One region of the Streptosporangium sp. NPDC020072 genome, then DNA from elsewhere that is predicted to be linked to it. Evidence: riboswitches for the same ligand, from Rfam matches in the RefSeq annotation. Region 1 holds a riboswitch; each other region holds the start of a gene.
What was found. A riboswitch is a leader RNA that binds a small molecule or an ion and turns the genes downstream of it on or off. The one in region 1 is predicted to bind cobalamin.
Positions count from the first base shown of each region.

Region 2: another riboswitch for cobalamin. It lies ahead of ABZ470_RS25975 (ABC transporter substrate-binding protein); the one in region 1 lies ahead of ABZ470_RS13075 (ribonucleoside-diphosphate reductase subunit alpha).
Region 3: another riboswitch for cobalamin. It lies ahead of metE (5-methyltetrahydropteroyltriglutamate--homocysteine S-methyltransferase); the one in region 1 lies ahead of ABZ470_RS13075 (ribonucleoside-diphosphate reductase subunit alpha).

Region 1 covers NZ_JBEYAB010000005.1:136,427-142,781, reverse strand. The annotation lists gene ABZ470_RS13095 (N-acetylmuramoyl-L-alanine amidase) at 1-385, opposite strand, end outside; gene ABZ470_RS13090 (hypothetical protein) at 539-814, shown strand; gene glmS (glutamine--fructose-6-phosphate transaminase (isomerizing)) at 826-2,646, shown strand; gene ABZ470_RS13080 (tripartite tricarboxylate transporter substrate-binding protein) at 2,738-3,757, shown strand; cobalamin riboswitch at 3,762-3,962, shown strand; gene ABZ470_RS13075 (ribonucleoside-diphosphate reductase subunit alpha) at 4,113-6,344, shown strand.
Region 2 covers NZ_JBEYAB010000011.1:64,574-70,928, reverse strand. The annotation lists gene ABZ470_RS25980 (iron ABC transporter permease) at 1-441, opposite strand, end outside; gene ABZ470_RS25975 (ABC transporter substrate-binding protein) at 591-1,577, opposite strand; cobalamin riboswitch at 1,770-1,896, opposite strand; gene alaS (alanine--tRNA ligase) at 2,034-4,679, shown strand; gene ABZ470_RS25965 (class I SAM-dependent methyltransferase) at 4,696-5,433, opposite strand; gene ABZ470_RS25960 (ArsR family transcriptional regulator) at 5,606-5,800, shown strand; gene ABZ470_RS25955 (metallophosphoesterase family protein) at 5,819-6,355, opposite strand, start outside.
Region 3 covers NZ_JBEYAB010000017.1:227,451-233,805, forward strand. The annotation lists gene ABZ470_RS35170 (AMP-binding protein) at 837-2,660, shown strand; gene metE (5-methyltetrahydropteroyltriglutamate--homocysteine S-methyltransferase) at 2,705-5,005, opposite strand; cobalamin riboswitch at 5,152-5,327, opposite strand; gene ABZ470_RS35180 (hypothetical protein) at 5,714-6,142, shown strand.

The sequences.
Region 1 (6,355 bases):
GGCGCAGGGTGTCCTCGGGCGGCGCGGACGCCACGTCCCGGGTCCCGACCCGGTACGGCCTGCTCTCGTCGCCCCGGGGGTCGCCCTCGGCGTCCCGGTGGACGCCGCTTCCTGTGAAGGCCCGGCCGTCGACCAGGTGCATGGGGCCGTAGCCGCCCGCGACACTGGGCAGCCGGCCGTTGACGTCCCAGCGGGACTCCAGGTAGGACACGGCCAGCAGCACGTTCTCCGGCACGCCGTACTCTCCGGCCGCCCGGGTGAAGGCCTCCCGCAGGCTCGCGGGGGCGGCAGGGGACGCGGAGCCGTACGGCGGGGGCTGCCAGGCGGGTGCCGGAGCCGCCACTGAGAGGGCGGCGACGATCGATATCCCCGGCAGACGGCGCATGAGGTTCCCTTCCGGCGTGATCACTACCCAGAGTTATGGGTGGTCGCGGACCGTCTTATGGCCGGGCGGAGGGAGATCCACGGCAATCTTTCCTGCCCGGAATCGGGCAGAAAACTTGGTAAACGCCAACATGGCTGCGTATGGTCCTCCTCTGTGTCGACGGCATGGCATCCCCACGAGGACCTCATCGCCCACCTGACCCGGACGAGCGCGCTCGGTCCGGGAGAGGCCGCGAGGGTGGTGGCGGACGTGCTGGCCTACTTCTCCGAGCCCACCGAGGAGTTCGTCCGGCGGCGTCACGCCGAGCTCAAGTCCAGGGGGCTGGTCAACGACGCGATCTTTCCCAGGATCGCCGCCGAGCTGAGCTCCCGCCGTGTCGCCGCACCGGAACTGTCCCTGCGCCAGTTGCGCCGGATCGTCTACGGGTAAGGAGCGGTCAGATGTGCGGAATCGTGGCCTACGTGGGGCCGAAGGACGCGGCCCCCATCCTGCTTGAGGGCCTGCAGCGCCTTGAGTACCGCGGTTACGACTCGGCCGGCGTGGTGGTCTCCAACAGAGGCCTGAAGATGCGCAAGGTCAAGGGCAGGGTCGCCGACCTGGCGGCCGTAATGCCCGCCAGGTTCAAGGGAACCCTGGGCATCGGGCACACCCGCTGGGCGACCCACGGCGCGCCCAGCGACGTCAACGCCCACCCGCACCTGTCCGCCGACGAGCGCGTCGCCGTCGTGCACAACGGCATCATCGAGAACGCCGACGAGCTGCGGGCCAAGCTGGAGGCCGACGGCGCGGTCTTCCTGTCGGAGACCGACACCGAGGTGCTCGCCCACCTGATCGCCCGCACCGTCGAGGACACCGACTCGCTGGCGGAGGCGGTCCGCGCCGCGCTCAAGCGGGTCGTCGGCACCTACGGCGTCGCGGTGGTCGACGCCCGGCGCCCCGGCGAGGTGGTCGTGGCGCGCAACGGCAGCCCGATCGTGCTGGGCATCGGCGAGAAGGAGATGTTCGCCGCCTCGGACGTGGCCGCGCTGGTCCGCTACACCCGCCAGGTGGTGCACCTGGAGGACGGCGAGCTCGCGGTGCTGAAGGCCGACGGCTTCAACACCTTCTCCAGCGACGCGCGGGAGACGGCCAAGGAGCCGCTGACGGTCGACTGGGAGGCCGGGCACTACGACACCGGCGGCTACGAGCACTACCTGCTCAAGGAGATCTCCGAGCAGCCGGAGACGGTCGCCAGGACGTTGCGCGGGCGCCTCGACGACCGCTTCCACATCGCCCATCTGGGCGGGCTCAACATGGACGCGCGGGAGAGCCGCTCCTTCCGCCGGGTGAAGATCATCGGATGCGGCTCGGCCTACTACTCGGGCCAGATCGGCGCCCAGCTCATCGAGGAGCTGGCGCGCATCCCGTCGGACGCCGAGCCCGCCAGCGAGTTCCGCTACCGCAGCCCGGTCGTCGAGCCGGACACCCTCTACGTGGCGATCAGCCAGTCGGGGGAGACCTACGACACCCTGGCCGCCGTCCAGGAGCTCAAGCGCAAGGGCGGCCGGGTGCTCGGCATCGTCAACACCGTCGGCAGCGCCATCGCCAGGGAGGTCGACGGCGGTCTCTACCTGCACGCGGGCCCCGAGGTCTCGGTGGCGAGCACCAAGGCCTTCACCTCGACCGCGGTCGCCTTCGCGCTGCTCGCCCTGCACCTGGGAAGGGTGCGCGACCTGTCGCCCGCCGACGGCCGGCGCATCGTGGAGGGCCTTCGCGCGCTGCCCGGCCAGATCGGGGAGATCCTCGCCCTCGAACCCCGGATCAAGGAGCTGGCCGGCAAGTACGCCGGCTCGCCGAGCATGATGTTCGTCGGCAGGGTCAGGGGATACCCGGTGGCCAGGGAGGGCGCGCAGAAGCTCAAGGAGGTCTCCTACGTGCACGCCGAGGCCTACCCGGCCAGCGAGCTCAAGCACGGGCCGCTGGCGCTGATCGGCCCGGAGATGCCGACCGTGGCGGTCGTCCCCGACGACGAGCTGCTGGACAAGAACCTCACCACGCTGGGGGAGATCCGCGCGCGCGGTGGGCGGGTGCTCATGGTCGGGCACCGCGAGGCCGATCCCCGGCTGGCCGACGACTGCCTGGTGGTGCCCAGGAACGAGATCGAGCTCGACCCGATCCTGCTGTCGATCCCGCTGCAGCTGTTCGCCTACCACGCGGCCGTCGCGCTCGGCCGCGACGTGGACAAGCCGCGCAACCTCGCCAAGAGCGTCACCGTGGAGTGAGCGCCTGATGCCCCAATTGCGGTGCAGAGAGTGACATATCTGCAACGTAGGGTATCGAGAGATCTGGGGGATCTCGGCGGAAGGGACGCTTATGCACCGTAGGCGATTCCTCGCGCTCGCGCTGGGGGTCATGGTCGCCGGGGGCTGCGGTGACATGGGAGGCCCCGGTGCGGGGTGGGCGCGCAGGCTGACCATCGTCGCGCCGGTCGTCCGCGGGCGGCGCTGGGACCAGGCCGCCCACGCGCTGGCCGCGATCCTGACCGGCGAGAGGATGGCCGGTGCGGTCGAGGTGAGCGGCGCGGGCGCCCAGGGGATGGCCGCCCTGACCGCGTTCGCCGCCGTCGGGGGTCCCTTCGCGCGCGAGGGCCGGGTGTTCCTGGCGGGCGTGCCGATGCTGGCGGGCGGCGAGACCGCCGACGCGGACTCCGTGCTGGCGGCCTCGACCCCGCTGGCCAGGCTGGCCGGAGACTGGTCCGTCCTGGCCGTCTCCCCGAACTCCCTGCTGCGGACCTTCGAGGACTTCGTCGCGGCGCTGCGCCGCGACCCGGCGCGGCTGGTGGTCGGGGGAGGGGCCGAGGGCGGCTCCGACCACGTGCTCTACGGCATGATCGGCAAGTGCCTCGGCGTCGACGTCAGGCTGATGGAGTACGCGGGCTACCCGACCGAGTCGGAGGCCGTCGAGGCGCTGCACGAGGGGCGGGTGGCCGCGCTCCTCGGCTCGGCCGGCTCCCTCCTGCCGAAGATCGCCACGGGCCGGCTGATGCCGCTCGCGGTCTCCTCGGGGGAGCGGATCGACGGCATCGACGCGCCGACGCTGATGGAGCGGGAGGTGCGCCTGGAGTACGCCGACTGGTGCGGGGTGCTCGGTCCCCGGGCCATGAGCCCCGGCGACCGGGACGGGGCGGTCGCCCTGTGCGACCGGATCGACGCCTCGCCCCGATGGCAGGCCGTGTGCGCGGCCAACGGCTGGCACCGGGCGTACCTGAGCGGTGACGACTTCCGCCGGTGGCTGGTCACGGAGACCCGCCGTACCCGCGCGGTGCTCAACGAGCTCGGGTTGCTGAGCATCCCCGACACAAACTGTTGGGGTGGTTGCGTCAGGCGGCACTAGATGTAGGATCCTGGTCGTCGCTGGTTCGCCCACGAGGGCGAGGCAACAGGGAACCCGGTGAGAGACCGGGACTGCCCCGCAGCGGTGAACGGGAACGAAAGCCGTCAACTGAGCACTGGGTGAACCACGCCCGGGAAGCGACGGCCGGTAGGAGCGCGCGTCACGCCCGTGAGTCCGAAGACCTGCCCGCGGTGTGTGGAGAGGGGACCGACCAGGTCCCCGCTCGGCACGAGAGTTGTCCAGGGCTTCGAGGGAGAGCCGCGGGACGAGGCGGTCCGGCGTGCCCGGGAGCCGCCCGTTGACGCGCGCCCTGCTCCGTGAGCCGTACGGGGATTACCTGCACGAGGGGTGGCACGTGACACAGACCTTGGCCGAGAAGGCGGAGAAGACCGGGCACTCGCCGGACGATCGCAGGCGGGCGATCGAGGAGGCCGCGGCCCGGGTGATCACCGACCCGGAGAACTCCAGAGCCGCCGCCAGGCTGCTGACCGGCCTGATCGCCGAGGAGGCCGCCGAGCACGGCGTCACGACCTTCTCCGAGTCGATCGCCGCGACCCACGGCGCGGGGCTCCTGCAGGACGGGCTGGCCGCCTTCGTCGCCGCCAACGCCGCCGCCCTCGACGCGCTGGTCGACCCGGCCGCCGACGACAGGTTCGAGTACTTCGGGCTGCGCACCGTCTACGACCGCTACCTGCTGCGCCACCCGAGCACCCGCAAGGTCCTCGAACGCCCCCAGCACTTCCTGCTGCGCGTGGCCTGCGGTCTGTCGGAGACGGTCGAGGAGGCCGCCGAACTGTACGGGCTCATGGCCACCCTGTCCTACCTGCCCAGTTCGCCCACCCTGTTCAACTCCGGTTCCCGCAGGCCCCAGCTGTCCTCCTGCTTCCTGCTCGACTCCCCGAGGGACGAGCTAGAGGCCATCTACCAGCGCTACGGCCAGGTCGCCCGCCTGTCGAAGTACGCCGGGGGCATCGGCATCGCCTGGACCCGGGTCCGCTCGCGCGGCTCGCTGATCCGCGGCACCAACGGCCACTCGAACGGCATCGTGCCGTGGCTGCGCACCCTCGACTCCAGCGTCGCCGCCGTCAACCAGGGCGGCCGTCGCAAGGGCGCGGCCTGCGTCTACCTGGAGCCCTGGCACGCCGACATCGAGGAGTTCCTCGAACTGCGCGACAACACCGGCGAGGAGGCGCGCCGTACGCACAATCTGAACCTCGCCAACTGGATCCCCGACGAGTTCATGCGGCGGGTCGAGGCCGACGAGATGTGGTCGCTGTTCGACCCCAAGGAGGTCCCGCACCTCACCGACCTGTACGGCGAGGCGTTCGAGGAGGCCTACCGCAGGGCGGAGGCCGAGGGCGGGTTCGTCAGGCAGGTCCCGGCCCGTGCCCTGTACGGCCGCATGATGCGCACGCTCGCCCAGACCGGCAACGGCTGGATGACCTTCAAGGACGCCTCGAACCGGACCTCGAACCAGACGGCCCGTCCGGGCAACGTCATCCACCTGTCGAACCTGTGCACCGAGATCCTGGAGGTCACCAGCGACGCGGAGACCGCCGTCTGCAACCTCGGCTCGATCAACCTGGCGGCCCACCTCACCGCGGACGGTGTGGACTGGGAGCGGCTGCGCCGTACGGCTCGCACCGCGGTCAGGTTCCTGGACAGGACCATCGACCTGGGCTTCTACCCGACGCCCGAGGCCCGCGCGGCCAACGAGCGCTGGCGGCCCGTCGGGCTGGGCGTGATGGGGCTGGCCGACGTCTTCTTCGCGCTGCGGCTGCCGTTCGACTCGCCGCGGGCGCTTGAGCTGTCGACCCGGATCGCCGAGGAGATCGCGCTGGCCGCCTACGCCACCTCCAGCGACCTGGCCGCCGAGCGGGGGCGCCACCCCTCCTACGGGGACACCCGCGCCGCCGACGGCGTGCTGCACCCCGACCACTACGGGGCCGCCCGTTCGGCGGAGTGGACGGCGCTCAGGGAGCGGATCGCCGTGACCGGCCTGCGCAACTCGCTGATGATCGCGATCGCCCCCACGGCCACCATCGCCTCCATCGCGGGCTGCTACGAGTGCATCGAGCCCCAGGTGTCGAACGTCTTCAAGCGCGAGACCCTCTCCGGGGAGTTCCTCCAGGTCAACCGCTATCTGGTCGCCGACCTCACGGCCCGGGGCCTGTGGACCCCGCAGATCAGGGACGCGATCAAGCGGGCGGACGGCTCAATCCAGGACGTCCCGGGCATCCCCGACGACCTCAGGACGCTCTACCGGACCGCGTGGGAGCTGCCGCAGAAGGCGCTGATCGACCTGGCCGCGGCGCGCGCGCCGTACATCGACCAGTCGCAGTCGCTCAACCTGTTCATGGCGACCCCGACCATCGGCAAGCTCTCCTCGATGTACGCCTACGCCTGGCGCTCGGGCCTGAAGACCACCTACTACCTGCGCTCCCGTCCGGCCACCCGCATCGCGCAGACCACCGTGTCAGCCACTGTGTCAGCCACTGTGCCGGCCACCGCGGCACAGTCGCTCCCCGAGCAGGACGTGATCGCCTGCTCGCTGGAGAACCCCGAGTACTGCGACGCCTGCCAGTAGGCCCCGTGACC
Region 2 (6,355 bases), on a different contig from region 1:
GTGCGGGTCGTCGGAGGTCACCACCAGGAAGCTGGCCGCCGCCGAGAGCACCTCGGCCGTCGCCACCCCGGCCAGCACCAGCCGTACCGTGGTCATCCGCCCGCCGGACCGGGCCAGGAAATAGACCGTGACCAGCGCCGCCAGCGCCCCCGCGAACGCGGCGACCGGCAGTGAGAACGGGCCGAGGAAGGTCAGGCCGAACACCGTCACGCTCACCGCGCCCACGCTGGCGCCGGAGGAGACGCCAAGCAGCATCGGATCGGCCAGCGGGTTGCGCACCAGCGCCTGCAACGCCATCCCGCAGACCGAAAGTCCGGCGCCGATGACCCCGCCCAGGATCACCCGCGGCAGCCGTACGTCCATGACGACGGTCTCCCTGACCGGGGACCAGACCGGTTCGGCCAGCGCGGGGTGGAGGCGGTGCAGCAGAATGCCCCACACCTGCTCGGCGGGCAGGCTGATCGAACCGGCCGCGACCCCCGCCGTGACCGCCCCGCCGAGCAGCAGCGCGCACAGCGCGAGCGTCAGCGGGTACGGCAGGCCGGGGCGCCGGGCGACGGGCGTCGTCCGGGAGAGCCCGGTCAGGCCGCTCACTCGAACCGGTCGGGGTGGATCTGCCGGGCCAGCGACTCAACCGCCGACGGCGCCCGGACCCCGAGCACGACCGACGACAGCGGCAGCACCGCGAACCGCCTGTGCCTGATCGCCGGAACGTCGGCGAGCGCCGGGTTCGACAGCAGGAACCTCTTCTTGTCCTCGACCTTCTCCTCGCCGTAGTCGTAGACGACGATCCAGTCGGGCGCGCGCTCGGCGACCTGCTCGAACGACACGTCGGCCCACGTCTTGTCCACGTCGGTGAAGACATTCCGCGCGCCCGCCAGCGTGATGATCTCGTCGCCGACGCCCTTGCCCCCGGCGGTGAAGGCGGTCTTGTCGCCGCTGTCGTAGACGAACAACCTGACCGGCTCGACGTCGGCGAGCCTCTCCCTCACCCGCGCCAGGGGCTCGTGCAGCCGGGTGATGAGCGCCTCGGCCCGTTCGCGCACGCCGAAGATCGTGGCGACGTTGCGGATCTCCCGGTCCATCAGGTCCATGTCCACCGGGCCTGACGGGCACTGCTCGACGTTGAGGTAGGTGTCGATCCCGGCCTTGCCCAGCGCGTCGCGGCCGCGGCCCTCCTTCTCGTCGAAGGCGCTGGAGAAACCGCCGTAGACGAAGTCGGGCTCCTCGGCCAGCAGCGCCTCGTAGGAGGGGTACTGCCTGGAGAGCACCTTCACCCCGTCGTAGGCGGCCTGGTACTCGGGCAGGACCTTGTCGTCGAGATATCCGGTGCCGGCCATCGACCCCTGCAGTCCCAGCGCCAGCATCACCTCGGTCGCGTGCTGGTTGAGCGAGACCGCCCGCCGCGGCGGGCGGTCGTAGGTCGTCCTGACGCCGCAGTCGTCGAGGGTGACCGGGAAGCCCGCGACGGCCCCGGCAGGGGCTTCAGCCGGGGCTCCGGAGGAGGCGCCGCAACCGGCCAGGAGCACGGCACAGGACAGGGCGAGCAACAGGGACAGGGGACGTCTGACCGTCACGGACGGTTCCTCTCACGGGATCTGCACCATGGGACGGCCCTGCCGGAAGGTCACGGAACCGGCCAGGAGGTCGTCTCCGGGCACACGTCGGCGCGGAGGGCTCGTGCGGTCGTCGCCACGCGAGGTCATCCATCGGCCGACCCGCTCCTCTCCGGGGAGATCCGCCCCAGTTCGTCGAGGAGGCGACCGCGTGAGTCTCCTGGCTCTCGGGTCGATGCTCGCCCCCGTCTTCCCACCCCGCAGGGGGCGGTGACCTCGTGGGGGTCCGCTCGCCGATCACAGTGGCGGGACCGCGCCGGATTCGCACCGGCTTCCTCGTCCGCGCTCGCCTTCGCCGGTCATCATTGCACGAAGCCGTTGATGCGCTGAAGATGGCTTCCGGTTCCGGTGGCGGCTGTACGATGTCTTGTTGCAACAAATTTGCAATTGCAAAGACCGGCGGCTTCGGGAGGGCAAGTGCGGACGGCGGAGGTCAAACGGCGGTTCCTTGAGCACTTCGCGGCGGCGGGGCACACCGTGGCCGCCAGCGCGCCGCTGCCCGCCGACGACCCGACGCTGCTGTTCGTCAACGCGGGCATGGTGCCGTTCAAGCCCTATCTCCTCGGGCAGCGGACACCGCCGTCCCCCCGGGCGGCCAGCGTGCAGAAGTGCATCCGCACCCTCGACATCGACGAGGTCGGCAAGACCACCAGGCACGGCACGTTCTTCCAGATGAGCGGCAACTTCTCCTTCGGCGACTACTTCAAGGAGGAGGCGATCAGGCTCGCCTGGGACCTGACGGTCAAGCCTCGGGCCGAGGGAGGCTACGGCCTCGACCCCGACCGGATCTGGGCCACCGTCTACCTGGACGACGACGAGGCCCACGCCCTGTGGCGGGACGTGATCGGCCTGCCGGAGGCCCGCATCGTACGGCGCGGCAAGGCCGACAACTTCTGGTCCATGGGCGTCCCCGGGCCGTGCGGGCCCTGCTCCGAGCTTTACTACGACCGTGGTCCGGCCTACGGGCGAGAGGGCGGGCCCGAGGTCGACGAGGACCGTTACCTCGAATTCTGGAACCTCGTTTTTATGCAATACGAGCGGGGCGAGGGCGTCGGCAAGGAGGACTACCCGATCCTCGGCGAGCTGCCCTCCCGCAACATCGACACCGGCATGGGCCTGGAACGCATGGCGGCGCTGCTCCAGGGCGTCGACAACCTCTACGAGACCGACGAGACCCGGCCCGTCCTGGACGCCGCCGCGGCGCTGACCGGAACCAGGTACGGCGTGCGCTCCGGGCCGTCCGCGGCCGAGAGCCACCCCGACGACGTCCGGCTCCGGGTCGTCGCCGACCACGTCCGCACCGCGCTCATGCTGATCGGCGACGGCGTCACCCCCTCCAACGAGGGACGTGGCTACGTGTTGCGCCGGATCCTGCGCCGGGCGATCCGCGCCGTCCGGCTGCTCGGCTACGAGGACCCGGTCCTGCCCGAACTGCTGCCGGTGGCCCGCGACTGCATGGCGCCCTCCTACCCGGAGCTGGCCGCCGACTTCGACCGGATCTCGGCCTACGCCTACGGCGAGGAGGAGACCTTCCGCTCGACGCTGCGCCAGGGCAGCGCGCTGCTCGACCGGGCCATCACCCGGACCGGGGAACGGCTGCCCGCGGCCACGGCCTTCAAGCTGCACGACACCTACGGCTTCCCGATCGACCTGACCGTCGAGATCGCCGCCGAACACGGCCTCGACGTGGACGTCACCGGGTTCAGGGAGCTGATGGCCGAGCAGCGGCGCCGCGCCCGTGAGGACACCCGCGCCAGGAAGACCGGCCACGCCGACACCGGACTGCACCGCGCCCTCCTCGACGAGCACGGCCCCACCGACTGGCGGGCGTACACGACGCTGACCACCGACTCGACGGTCCTGGCCGTGCTCCGCGACGGGGCGCCCGTGGCCACGGCCGTCGCGGGCCAGATCGTCGGCGTCGTCCTCGACCGCACCCCGTTCTACGCCGAGTCCGGCGGCCAGGAGAGCGACGCGGGAACCCTGCACGGCCCGAGCCTGTCCGCCGAGGTGCTGGACGTGCAACGCCCCGTCCCCGGGCTGGTCGTGCACCAGGTGCGCGTCCTGGACGGGGAACTGGCGCCGGGACAGCCCGTACGCGCCCAGGTCGACCCCGAGTGGCGCGCGGGCGCCCGCCAGGCCCACTCGGCGACCCACGTCGTGCACGCCGCGCTGCGCGCCACGCTCGGCCCGGCCGCCCTGCAGTCCGGCTCCTACAACCGGCCCGGCCACCTGCGCCTGGACTTCTCCTGGCGCGGTGCCCTGCCCGCCGGAGCCCGCGGGGAGATCGAGGACGCCGCCAACGTCGCGATCCGCGGGGACCTGCCGGTCGAGGTGCGCCACATGCCCCTTCGGGAGGCCCGTGAGATCGGGGCGCTGGCGCTGTTCGGCGAGACCTACGACGAGACCGTCCGGGTCGTCGAGATCGGCGGCGCCTGGTCACGGGAGCTGTGCGGCGGCACCCACGTCGACCGCTCCTCCCAGATCGGCGGCGTCGCCGTCACCGCCGAGTCGTCGGTCGGCTCGGGGCAGCGCCGCATCGAGGCCGTCACCGGCATCGAGTCCTTCCGCTACCTCGCCCGCGAGCGCGACCTCGTCTCCCGGATCGCCGAGCAGTTCAACGCCCCCCGCGCGGAGGTCGCCGACCGGGTCGCCGCCCTCGCCGAACGCCTCAGGGAGAGCGAACGTGAGACGGCCAGGCTCCGCGACCGGCTCCTGACCGTCGAGGCCGGTCAGGTCGCCGCGACCGCGACCGTCCACGGCGACGTCCTGCTGGCCACCGGCACCACGGAGACCGACGCCCGCCTCCTGGCCGAGCGCGTCGGCACGGCGCTGCCCGAGGACCGGCCGGGCGTCGCCGCGGTGCTGTCCGGCACGGCCCTCGTGGTCACCGTGAACGCCGCGGGCCGTACCCGGGGACTGGCCGCCGCTGACCTGGTCAGGGCGCTGCCCGAGGGCCGGGGCGGCGGCAACGCCGAGACGGCCCAGGGCCGCAGGCCCGCCGACCCGGACAAGGCCCTGGCCGCCCTCGCCGCCCTCCTCACGGACCGGACGCCGGCGTGACCGGACCCGCCCCGGCTCACCCGGCGTGTTCGTAGACGCTGACGTGCCGCCGGCTCGTGGCCGTGTACGGCTCGTGTTCCCAGCCTCCCCAGCGCTCACGCAGCCGGAGACCCGCGATCCGGGCCATGAGGTCGAACTCCGGCGGATGGGCCAGGCGGAGCCTGATGGGACTGAGGACGATGCCCTCGGCGCTGATCCTGACGTGGTTCTCGTCGAGGATCTGCGTCACCGGGTCGTAGCGGCACACGTCCAGGCCGACGTGGTCGACCCCGACGTGCTCGGCGTCGACGTACTGGTGACGAGGGCGCGCCGGGGCGGTCGGTATCCGGCACTCCACGACGAACACCCCGTCCTCGGCCAGGTGCCGGGCCGCGTTCTCGAAGCAGCGGACCTGGTCGTCCTGGGTGAGGAGGTTGCCGATCGTGTTGTACACCAGGTAGACCAAGCCGTAGCGGCGTCCGGTGGTGACGGTGGACATGTCGCCCATGGTCACCTCGATCAGGTCGCCGCCCGGCTTCTCGCGCATCCGGTCCACCATGTCCGGTGAGAGCTCGACGCCGTCGACCCGTATCCCGCTTCCGGCCAGCGGCAGGGCGACGCGGCCGGTGCCCACCGCGAACTCCAGTGCGTCACGCCCGGCAGCGAGCCCGGCCAGGAACGCGACCGTCCGCTCCTCGTCACCACGGGTGTCCTCGGCGTCGTAGCGCATGGACACCTCACGGCCGAAGCTCGTGCGCGGATCGAACCCCTCCATGTCCTCTTCCTCTCGCTCGGTCCGGTGCTCCCCGCCCCGGAGGAGCCCACGTGAGAAGTCCACGGCACCCGGCGCGAACGGCCAAGCAACGCAGGGTGGGGTTTAATGAATCGGCTCCGCGCCCCCGGACGCCACCGTCCTGGCGGCGCTGCTGGGCGCGCCCGGGGCCACGTTGCTCGGCCTGCTTGAGGAGCCGTCGCCGACGGTCGAACTCGCCCGCCGCCTGAGGGTGACCCCGAGCGCCGTCTCCCAGCACCTGCGCGTGCTGTACGGCACCGGCCTGGTCACCCGGGTCCGTGACGGGCGGCACGTTCTGTACCGCAGAAGCCCCCTCGGCGACCGGCTGGTGGCCGTTCCCGCCTCCTGAGCGGCCGGATGAGGGCGTTCAGCAGGCCGCCCGGCCGTCGCGCGGGCCGAAGGCGGTGACGGCCTCGGCGTCCGTCGTGACGGAGTGGATGTAGTGCTCGGCCCACGAGCGGCAGTCGTGGTAGCCCGACCTGCGCACCACGGACTCCACGGCGTCGTCGAGGTCGAACGGGGTGCGGCGGATCTGGACCTGGCCGTCGCGCAGCAGCAGCCAGTGGCCGCCGGTGCGGCCGTAGGGCATGCCGATGCTTCCGGCGTTCACCACGAGACGCTCGTCCACGAGCCGCAGGTACGGCATGTGCGTATGCCCGCACACCACGGTGCGCACGTCGTCGGGCAGGTCGGCGAAGACCTCCGCCCAGCGCTCAAGCCGGGTGTCGACCAGCACGACCTCGTTGTCGTCACGCGGGGTTCCGTGGCAGAAGACGACCTTGCCGAAGCCCTCGACCTCCATGGTGACCGGGTGGGGCAGGCCGGCCAGGAGCTTGACGTCCTCGTCGCGGAGCTGCCGCGCGGCCCACAGGTCGATCTCCCAGGCGTCCTCGACGCCCTCTCC
Region 3 (6,355 bases), on a different contig from region 1:
AAAAGTACGCGAGCGGTAATTCTTACGACACAGGAAACCGAACCGACCAGCCGGCGTCCTCGCGGTCAACGGCCATAAAATTCCCTTACAGGCCTTTAGTCGGAGGAATGCTAACACACGGTCAAGACCGATACCAGGGAGCGTCCACAACCGTCGTACGGTGCTCGATCCGTCACGGAATACCGAATCCATCAGGCCACTCTGGTAACACACGTTTCACAGGTAACACAAAAAGTCGGGGATTCCGGGACCCCTGGTTTCGGGCGGCTTTTTATTCCGATATTCGGCTCCGCCTTTTCCGGTCCGCCCTGGGACCGGAATTCCCGCCCCGCGGACCCGGACCCGGCGGGCGTCGGGTACGACGGGGTGTCAGGCGCGCGGCGGGCGCGCGATCGGGTTCGCCGGAACGGAGGAGGCCGGCGCAGACGGGATAAGGACCCGCCGTGATCTCCGGCGAGAAGGGGTCGAAATCGCCGCCGAGCGGTGCCGTGGCCATTACCCCGCCCCAGGGTCGAAATGGTCTTCGTGTCGGCCCGTACCCCTGCTCCCCGGATTTCACCGGCCCGGCGTACCCCATGCGGGAAGAAAGAAACGAAAACCCGAATCAGCACCGCGGGAACTGTTCCGTCGTTGACAGCGGGCCGTTTCGGGCGCATTCTCCGAGGGCGGTGTGACACCGCCGCGAAGAACCACCGCACATGATCCCGGCTATCCGCGGATCATCGCGACGTCACTTCTGACCGTCCGTGGGGCGACGGATGAATATCACCGCGGGAGAGAAAAGGGGACCGGCGCGGCGGCAGAACGGTCCGTGAATTGAACGGAGGCGTTCTTCGGTGGCCACGACCGATCTTGAGGCGCGGGTGACCTCCATCTGCGCCGAGGCCCTCAACCGTTCCCGTCTCGGTCCCGACGACGACCTCATGGAGGCCGGGATGGACTCACTGGCCGCCGTGGAGATCGTGACGCGCCTCGAACTGTCCTTCGGCGCGGACGTCGTCGACGTCGTCTTCGAGACGCCCACGGTCAGCCACCTGTGCGCCGCCGTACGACGTGCCCTGCGGGAGGGGTCACGGAGCGTCGCCCTGCCCGGCCCCGCCCCGCCGGCCGTGACCGGGCCGTCCCTCCCCGCGGCGACGACCCTGCTCGGCCTCGTCACCTCGGCCGCCGCCAGGTACGGCGAGCGCCCCTACCTGCTGCCCGTCGAGCCGGAGAGCCGCGTCGTCTCCTTCGCGGACGTCCTGACCTTCACCAGGGGATGCGCGACCCTGTTCGAGGAACGCGGCGTCCCCGCCGGGGCGCGGGTGGTGACGGTCATGCACAACTCGTCGCTGGCGGCGCTGCTTTTCCTCGGCGTCGTCGCCTCAGGGCGGGTGCTGGTGCCGCTGAACCCGAAGGCGGGCGCCGCCGAACTCGAAACGCTCCTGGCGCACTGCGGCCCCGCGCTCGTCCTCGGCCGCGAGGCCACGGCCGTGAAGCTGCGGCGACGCCCGGAGTGGATCGGCACCGACGACGAGGAGCCCCTGCTGACCGGCCTGCTCGCGCGGGGTGAGGCGTACGGCAGGCGGCCGATCCTCTCCGGCGGCGACGGCGCGGCCGACGCCGAGATCGTCTACACCTCCGGTTCCACCGGCACCCCGAAGGGGGTCGTCCTGTCGCACCGGAGCCTGCTTTCGGGCTCCCGGTCCCTGGCCGGATGGGCGCGGGCGGGCCAGGACGACGTCTTCCTCAACGTGAGCCCGCTCTTCCACGCCGGCGGGCAGGTCTTCCCGACGCTGACCCCGCTGTGGTGCGGCGGCCGTACCGTGTGCGTGCGCCCGGAGGCGGCGCTGGCGCGGTTCTGGACCTACGTCGACCGCTACGAGCCAACGTGGACGCTTGTGGTCAACGCCTACCTCGCCCACCTGGTCGAACGGCCGGAACGACCGGTCGCAGGCCGGTTGAAGGGGGTCCTCGCCGGAGGCTCCCCCCTCGCCGTCGAGCTGATCCACCGCTTCGAGGCCACCTTCGGCCTGCCCGTCCACCAGGTGTACGGCATGACCGAGACGGCCTCGATCGCCACGGTCGAACCACGCGGGAGAAAGAGCGGCGACCCCAGGAGCGCCGGGCTGCCCCTGGACTGCTCCCGGGTCCGCGTGGCCGGCCGGGACGGGCGGGACGTCGCGACCGGTGAGAGCGGCGAGGTGCTGCTGAGCGGGGACAACGTGTTCACCCGTTACCAGGACGCCCCCGGTCTCACCGGGGAGCGGGTCGACGACGGCTGGATACGCACCGGCGACCTGGGACGCCTCGACGAACGCGGGGAGCTGTCGATCGTCGACCGCCTCGACGGCATGGTCGTCGTCAACGGCGAGAACCTCTACCCCGCCGAGGTCGAGAACCTCGTCCCGCACCTCGAAGGCGTCGAGGACGCCGTCCTGGTGGCGCTGCCGCACCCGGTGACGGGGGCCGAGCCGGTGCTCGTCTACACGCTGCTGCCCGGTGCCGTCGCCCGCGTCGACGGCTGGCGCGCGACGCTGCTGAGGTTCGTCAGCACCTTCAAGGTGCCGCGCAGGTTCGTCCCCGTCGAGGACCTGGGCCTGGACGCCTTCCCGAGAACCCCGCTGGGCAAGATCGTGCGGTCTGAGGTGCGGCGGCTCGCGGCCGGACGCCTGTCGTGACCGGGAGCCTCCGGGCCCGGCGCGCGCCGGGCCCGGAGGAGGGGTCAGCCGGCCTCCGCCCTGACCACCCGGGCCGCGGCGACCATGTTGTCCAGGGAGACACGGACCTCGCCCCAGCCACGGGTCTTCAGGCCGCAGTCGGGGTTGACCCACAGCCGCCCGGCCGGGATGCCGCCGAGTCCCTCGCGCAGCAGGGAGGCGACCTCCTCGACGTCCGGCACCCTCGGGGAGTGGATGTCGTAGACGCCCGGCCCCACCTCGCGGGGATACCCGGCCCCGGCCAGTTCGCCGGCGACCCGCATGTGGGAGCGGGCGGCCTCCAGGCTGATCACGTCGGCGTCGAGGTCGTCGATGGCGGCCAGGATCTCACCGAACTCGGCGTAGCACATGTGGGTGTGGATCTGGGTGTCGGCCCGCACCCCGCTCGTGGCCAGGCGGAAGGCCTCCGTCGCCCAGGCCAGGTAGGCGGGCCGGTCGGCCGCGCGCAGCGGCAGCGTCTCCCGCAGCGCGGGCTCGTCCACCTGGATGACGGCGATGCCCGAGGCCTCCAGGTCGGCGACCTCGTCGCGCAGGGCGAGGGCGACCTGGCGGGCGGTCTCGGCCTGCGGCTGGTCGTCGCGGACGAAGGACCAGGCGAGCATGGTGACCGGGCCGGTCAGCATGCCCTTGACCGGTCGCCCCGTCTGGGACTGGGCGTAGGTCGTCCAGCGCAGCGTCATCGGCCTGGGGCGGGAGACGTCCCCGGCCAGGATCGGCGGGCGCACGTAGCGGGTGCCGTACGACTGCACCCAGCCGTGCTGGGTGGCCAGGTAGCCGTTGAGCCGCTCGGCGAAGTACTGGACCATGTCGTTGCGTTCCGGCTCTCCGTGCACCAGGACGTCGATACCCGCCCGCTCCTGGAAGACCAGGACCGAGCGGATCTCCGAGGCGATCAGCTCGTCGTAGGCGTCCTGGTCGATCCGCCCGGCGCGCAGGTCGGCGCGGGCCGCCCGCAGCCGCCCGGTCTGCGGGAAGGAGCCGATGGTGGTCGTGGGCAGCTCCGGCAGGCCGAGGCGGGCGCGCTGGGCCGCCGCCCGCTCACCGTACGGCTGGGGCCTGCGGGTGTCGGCGGGGGTGACCGCGGCGGCGCGGGCCCTGACCTCTGGGTCGTGGGTGAGCGCGGAGGCCTCGCGTGAGGCCAGGTCGGCCCGGTTGGCGGCCAGTCGTCCGGCGACGGCCCCGGTTCCCTCGCTGAGCCCGGTGGCCAGGGTGACGACCTCGGCGACCTTCTGCCTGGCGAAGGCGAGCCAGCGGCCGACCCGCGGGTCGAGGCCGTGTTCGAGCCCGAGGTCGACGGGGACGTGCAGCAGCGAGCAGGAGGGCGCGACGTCCACCCGGCCGGCCAGGCCGAGCAGGGTGGCCAGGGTCGCCAGCGACCCGCCCAGGTCGTTGATCCACACGTTGCGGCCGTCCACGACACCGGCGATCAGGCGCTTGCCGGGCAGACCGCCCGCGCGGGCCAGGTCCTCCAGGTTGGCCGCGGCCGGGCCGGTGAAGTCCAGTCCCAGGCCCTCGATCGGCGCCCTGGCCAGGACCGGCAGCGCGTCTCCGAGCCGGTCGAAGTAACCGGCGACGAGGATCTTCGGCCGGTCGGTCAGGGCGCCGAGCTCACGGTAGGCGTGGGCGGCGGCGTCGAGCACCGCCCGGTCGCGGTCCTGCGCCAGCGCGGGCTCGTCGAGCTGCACCCACTCGGCACCGGCCGCGCGCAGGGCGGCGAGCACCTCGGCGTAGACGGGCAGCAGCCGGTCGAGCAGGCCGATGGGTTCGAAGGCCGGGTCCGCGCCGGGGGCGGCCTTGGCCAGCAGCAGGTAGGTGACGGGGCCGACGAGCACGGGGCGCGCGGTGTGCCCGAGCGCGACGGCCTCGCGCAGTTCGCCGACCTGTTTTGCCGGGTCCGCGGCGAAGACGGTGTCAGGTCCCAGCTCCGGCACCAGGTAGTGGTAGTTGGTGTCGAACCACTTGGTCATCTCCAGCGGGGCGACCTCCTGGGTGCCCCGGGCCATGGCGAAGTATCCCGCCAGGGGGCCTTCCGTCTCCACGACGGCTCGGTGACGCGGGGGGACGGCGCCGACCATGACGGTGGTGTCGAGGACGTGGTCGTACAGCGAGAAGTCGCCGGTCGGCACCTCCCGCACCCCCGCCTCCGTCAGGTGCCGCCAGTTGCCTGCGCGCAGCCCGGCCGCGACGTCCAGCAGGTCACGCTCGGTCACCCGGCCCGCCCAGTGGCCCTCGATCGCCTTCTTCAGCTCACGGTCCGGCCCCTGACGGGGGTAGCCGTACACGGTGGGGGAGGAAGTCTCGGTCACGGAACTCTCCTTCGCGAGTCACGAAAGGACTCCGGTGCCCCGAGGGGAGAGACGAAGGAGAGGCGGGCGCACCAGGCCCGTCCCATGCCGCCGACCCACCCGCGAGGTCACCGAGGTCACCGCGTGCGTGGTCGCACGCGGGCAGTGGCAGGTCTTCGGACTCGCGGGCACGTCCGGGCCGTTGTCTCGCCCTGACACCTAGTGGCCGTCGCTTCCCGGACCCGATCTGCCGGATCCAGTGCGTTTGACGGCGGTCGTTCCCACTCACCGCTGCGGGGCAGTCCCGGAGTCACACCGGGTTCCCTCTTACGACGCGTCTGCCTGGCGGGCAGGGCGAACCGACTGCGTCCCCAACCCTACGCGCATCCGATGGCGGAGCGACAACCATATTCGGGCCCGCCGGCGGGTTCGCGGGATCGTTCTCCCATCGCCCCGGGCCGCCTGAAACCGTACGGGGGAATTCGCGGGTCGCGGGAAAATCTCCGCCCCCCGCTTTCGCGACTCAACAACCGTGACCTAAGACCCCATTTCCTACAATTTCCGAAAGAAAAGGGCAGGCTATATTAGACCCGGCAAACCCCCCAGCCATCGGAGTTAACCATGTATCGGACTAAAGGGTCACATCTCCATCAAGGGCGTATACCAAGCGCCCTAACCGATGTCAAGTCGCGAGTCGCCGCCATTCTCCACCGGCGTTTCCCGGTCATCATGCGAGGGACGCTCGGCCTGGTGTTCCTGTGGTTCGGCGTGCTGAAGGTGGCGAACGTCAGCCCGGTCGGCGCCCTGGTCGCCGACACCCTGTCCTTCGTGCCGCTGCCCGCGTCGTTCGTGGTGCCCGCCCTGGGCGTGTTCGAGGTCGCGGTGGCCCTGGCGCTGTTCACCGGCCGGTGGCTGCGCCCGTTCCTGCCCGTGCTCCTGCTCCACCTCGTCGGCACGTTCCTGGTCCTGGTGCTCCACCCGGGTGTCGCGTTCAAGGACGGAAACCCGCTCATGCTCACAATGGAGGGCGAGTTCGTCGTCAAGAACGTCGTCCTGATCGCCGGGACATTGGTCGTCGCCGCGACCCTCCCCCGGCGCGAGGGGCACGAGGAACAGCGGGAGGAGTCCCGCCTGCCGGTTTCCACCACCTCGCGTTAGAGAACTCGCGACGAGCCCGTCGCGGGCTCACGGAGAACGAGTGCCGGGAAACGGGAAACGGGAAACGGGATCGCTCCGTTTCCCGTTTCCCCAAGGGCACGACGCCCCGCCCAGGACCTGTTTTGTGGATCTTCGCCGTGGCGAGGATCGTCCAGGTGGATGCCCCGCGAGGCGGAGGAGGAGCTCATAACGGAGTTATGGGCGACAGATTCT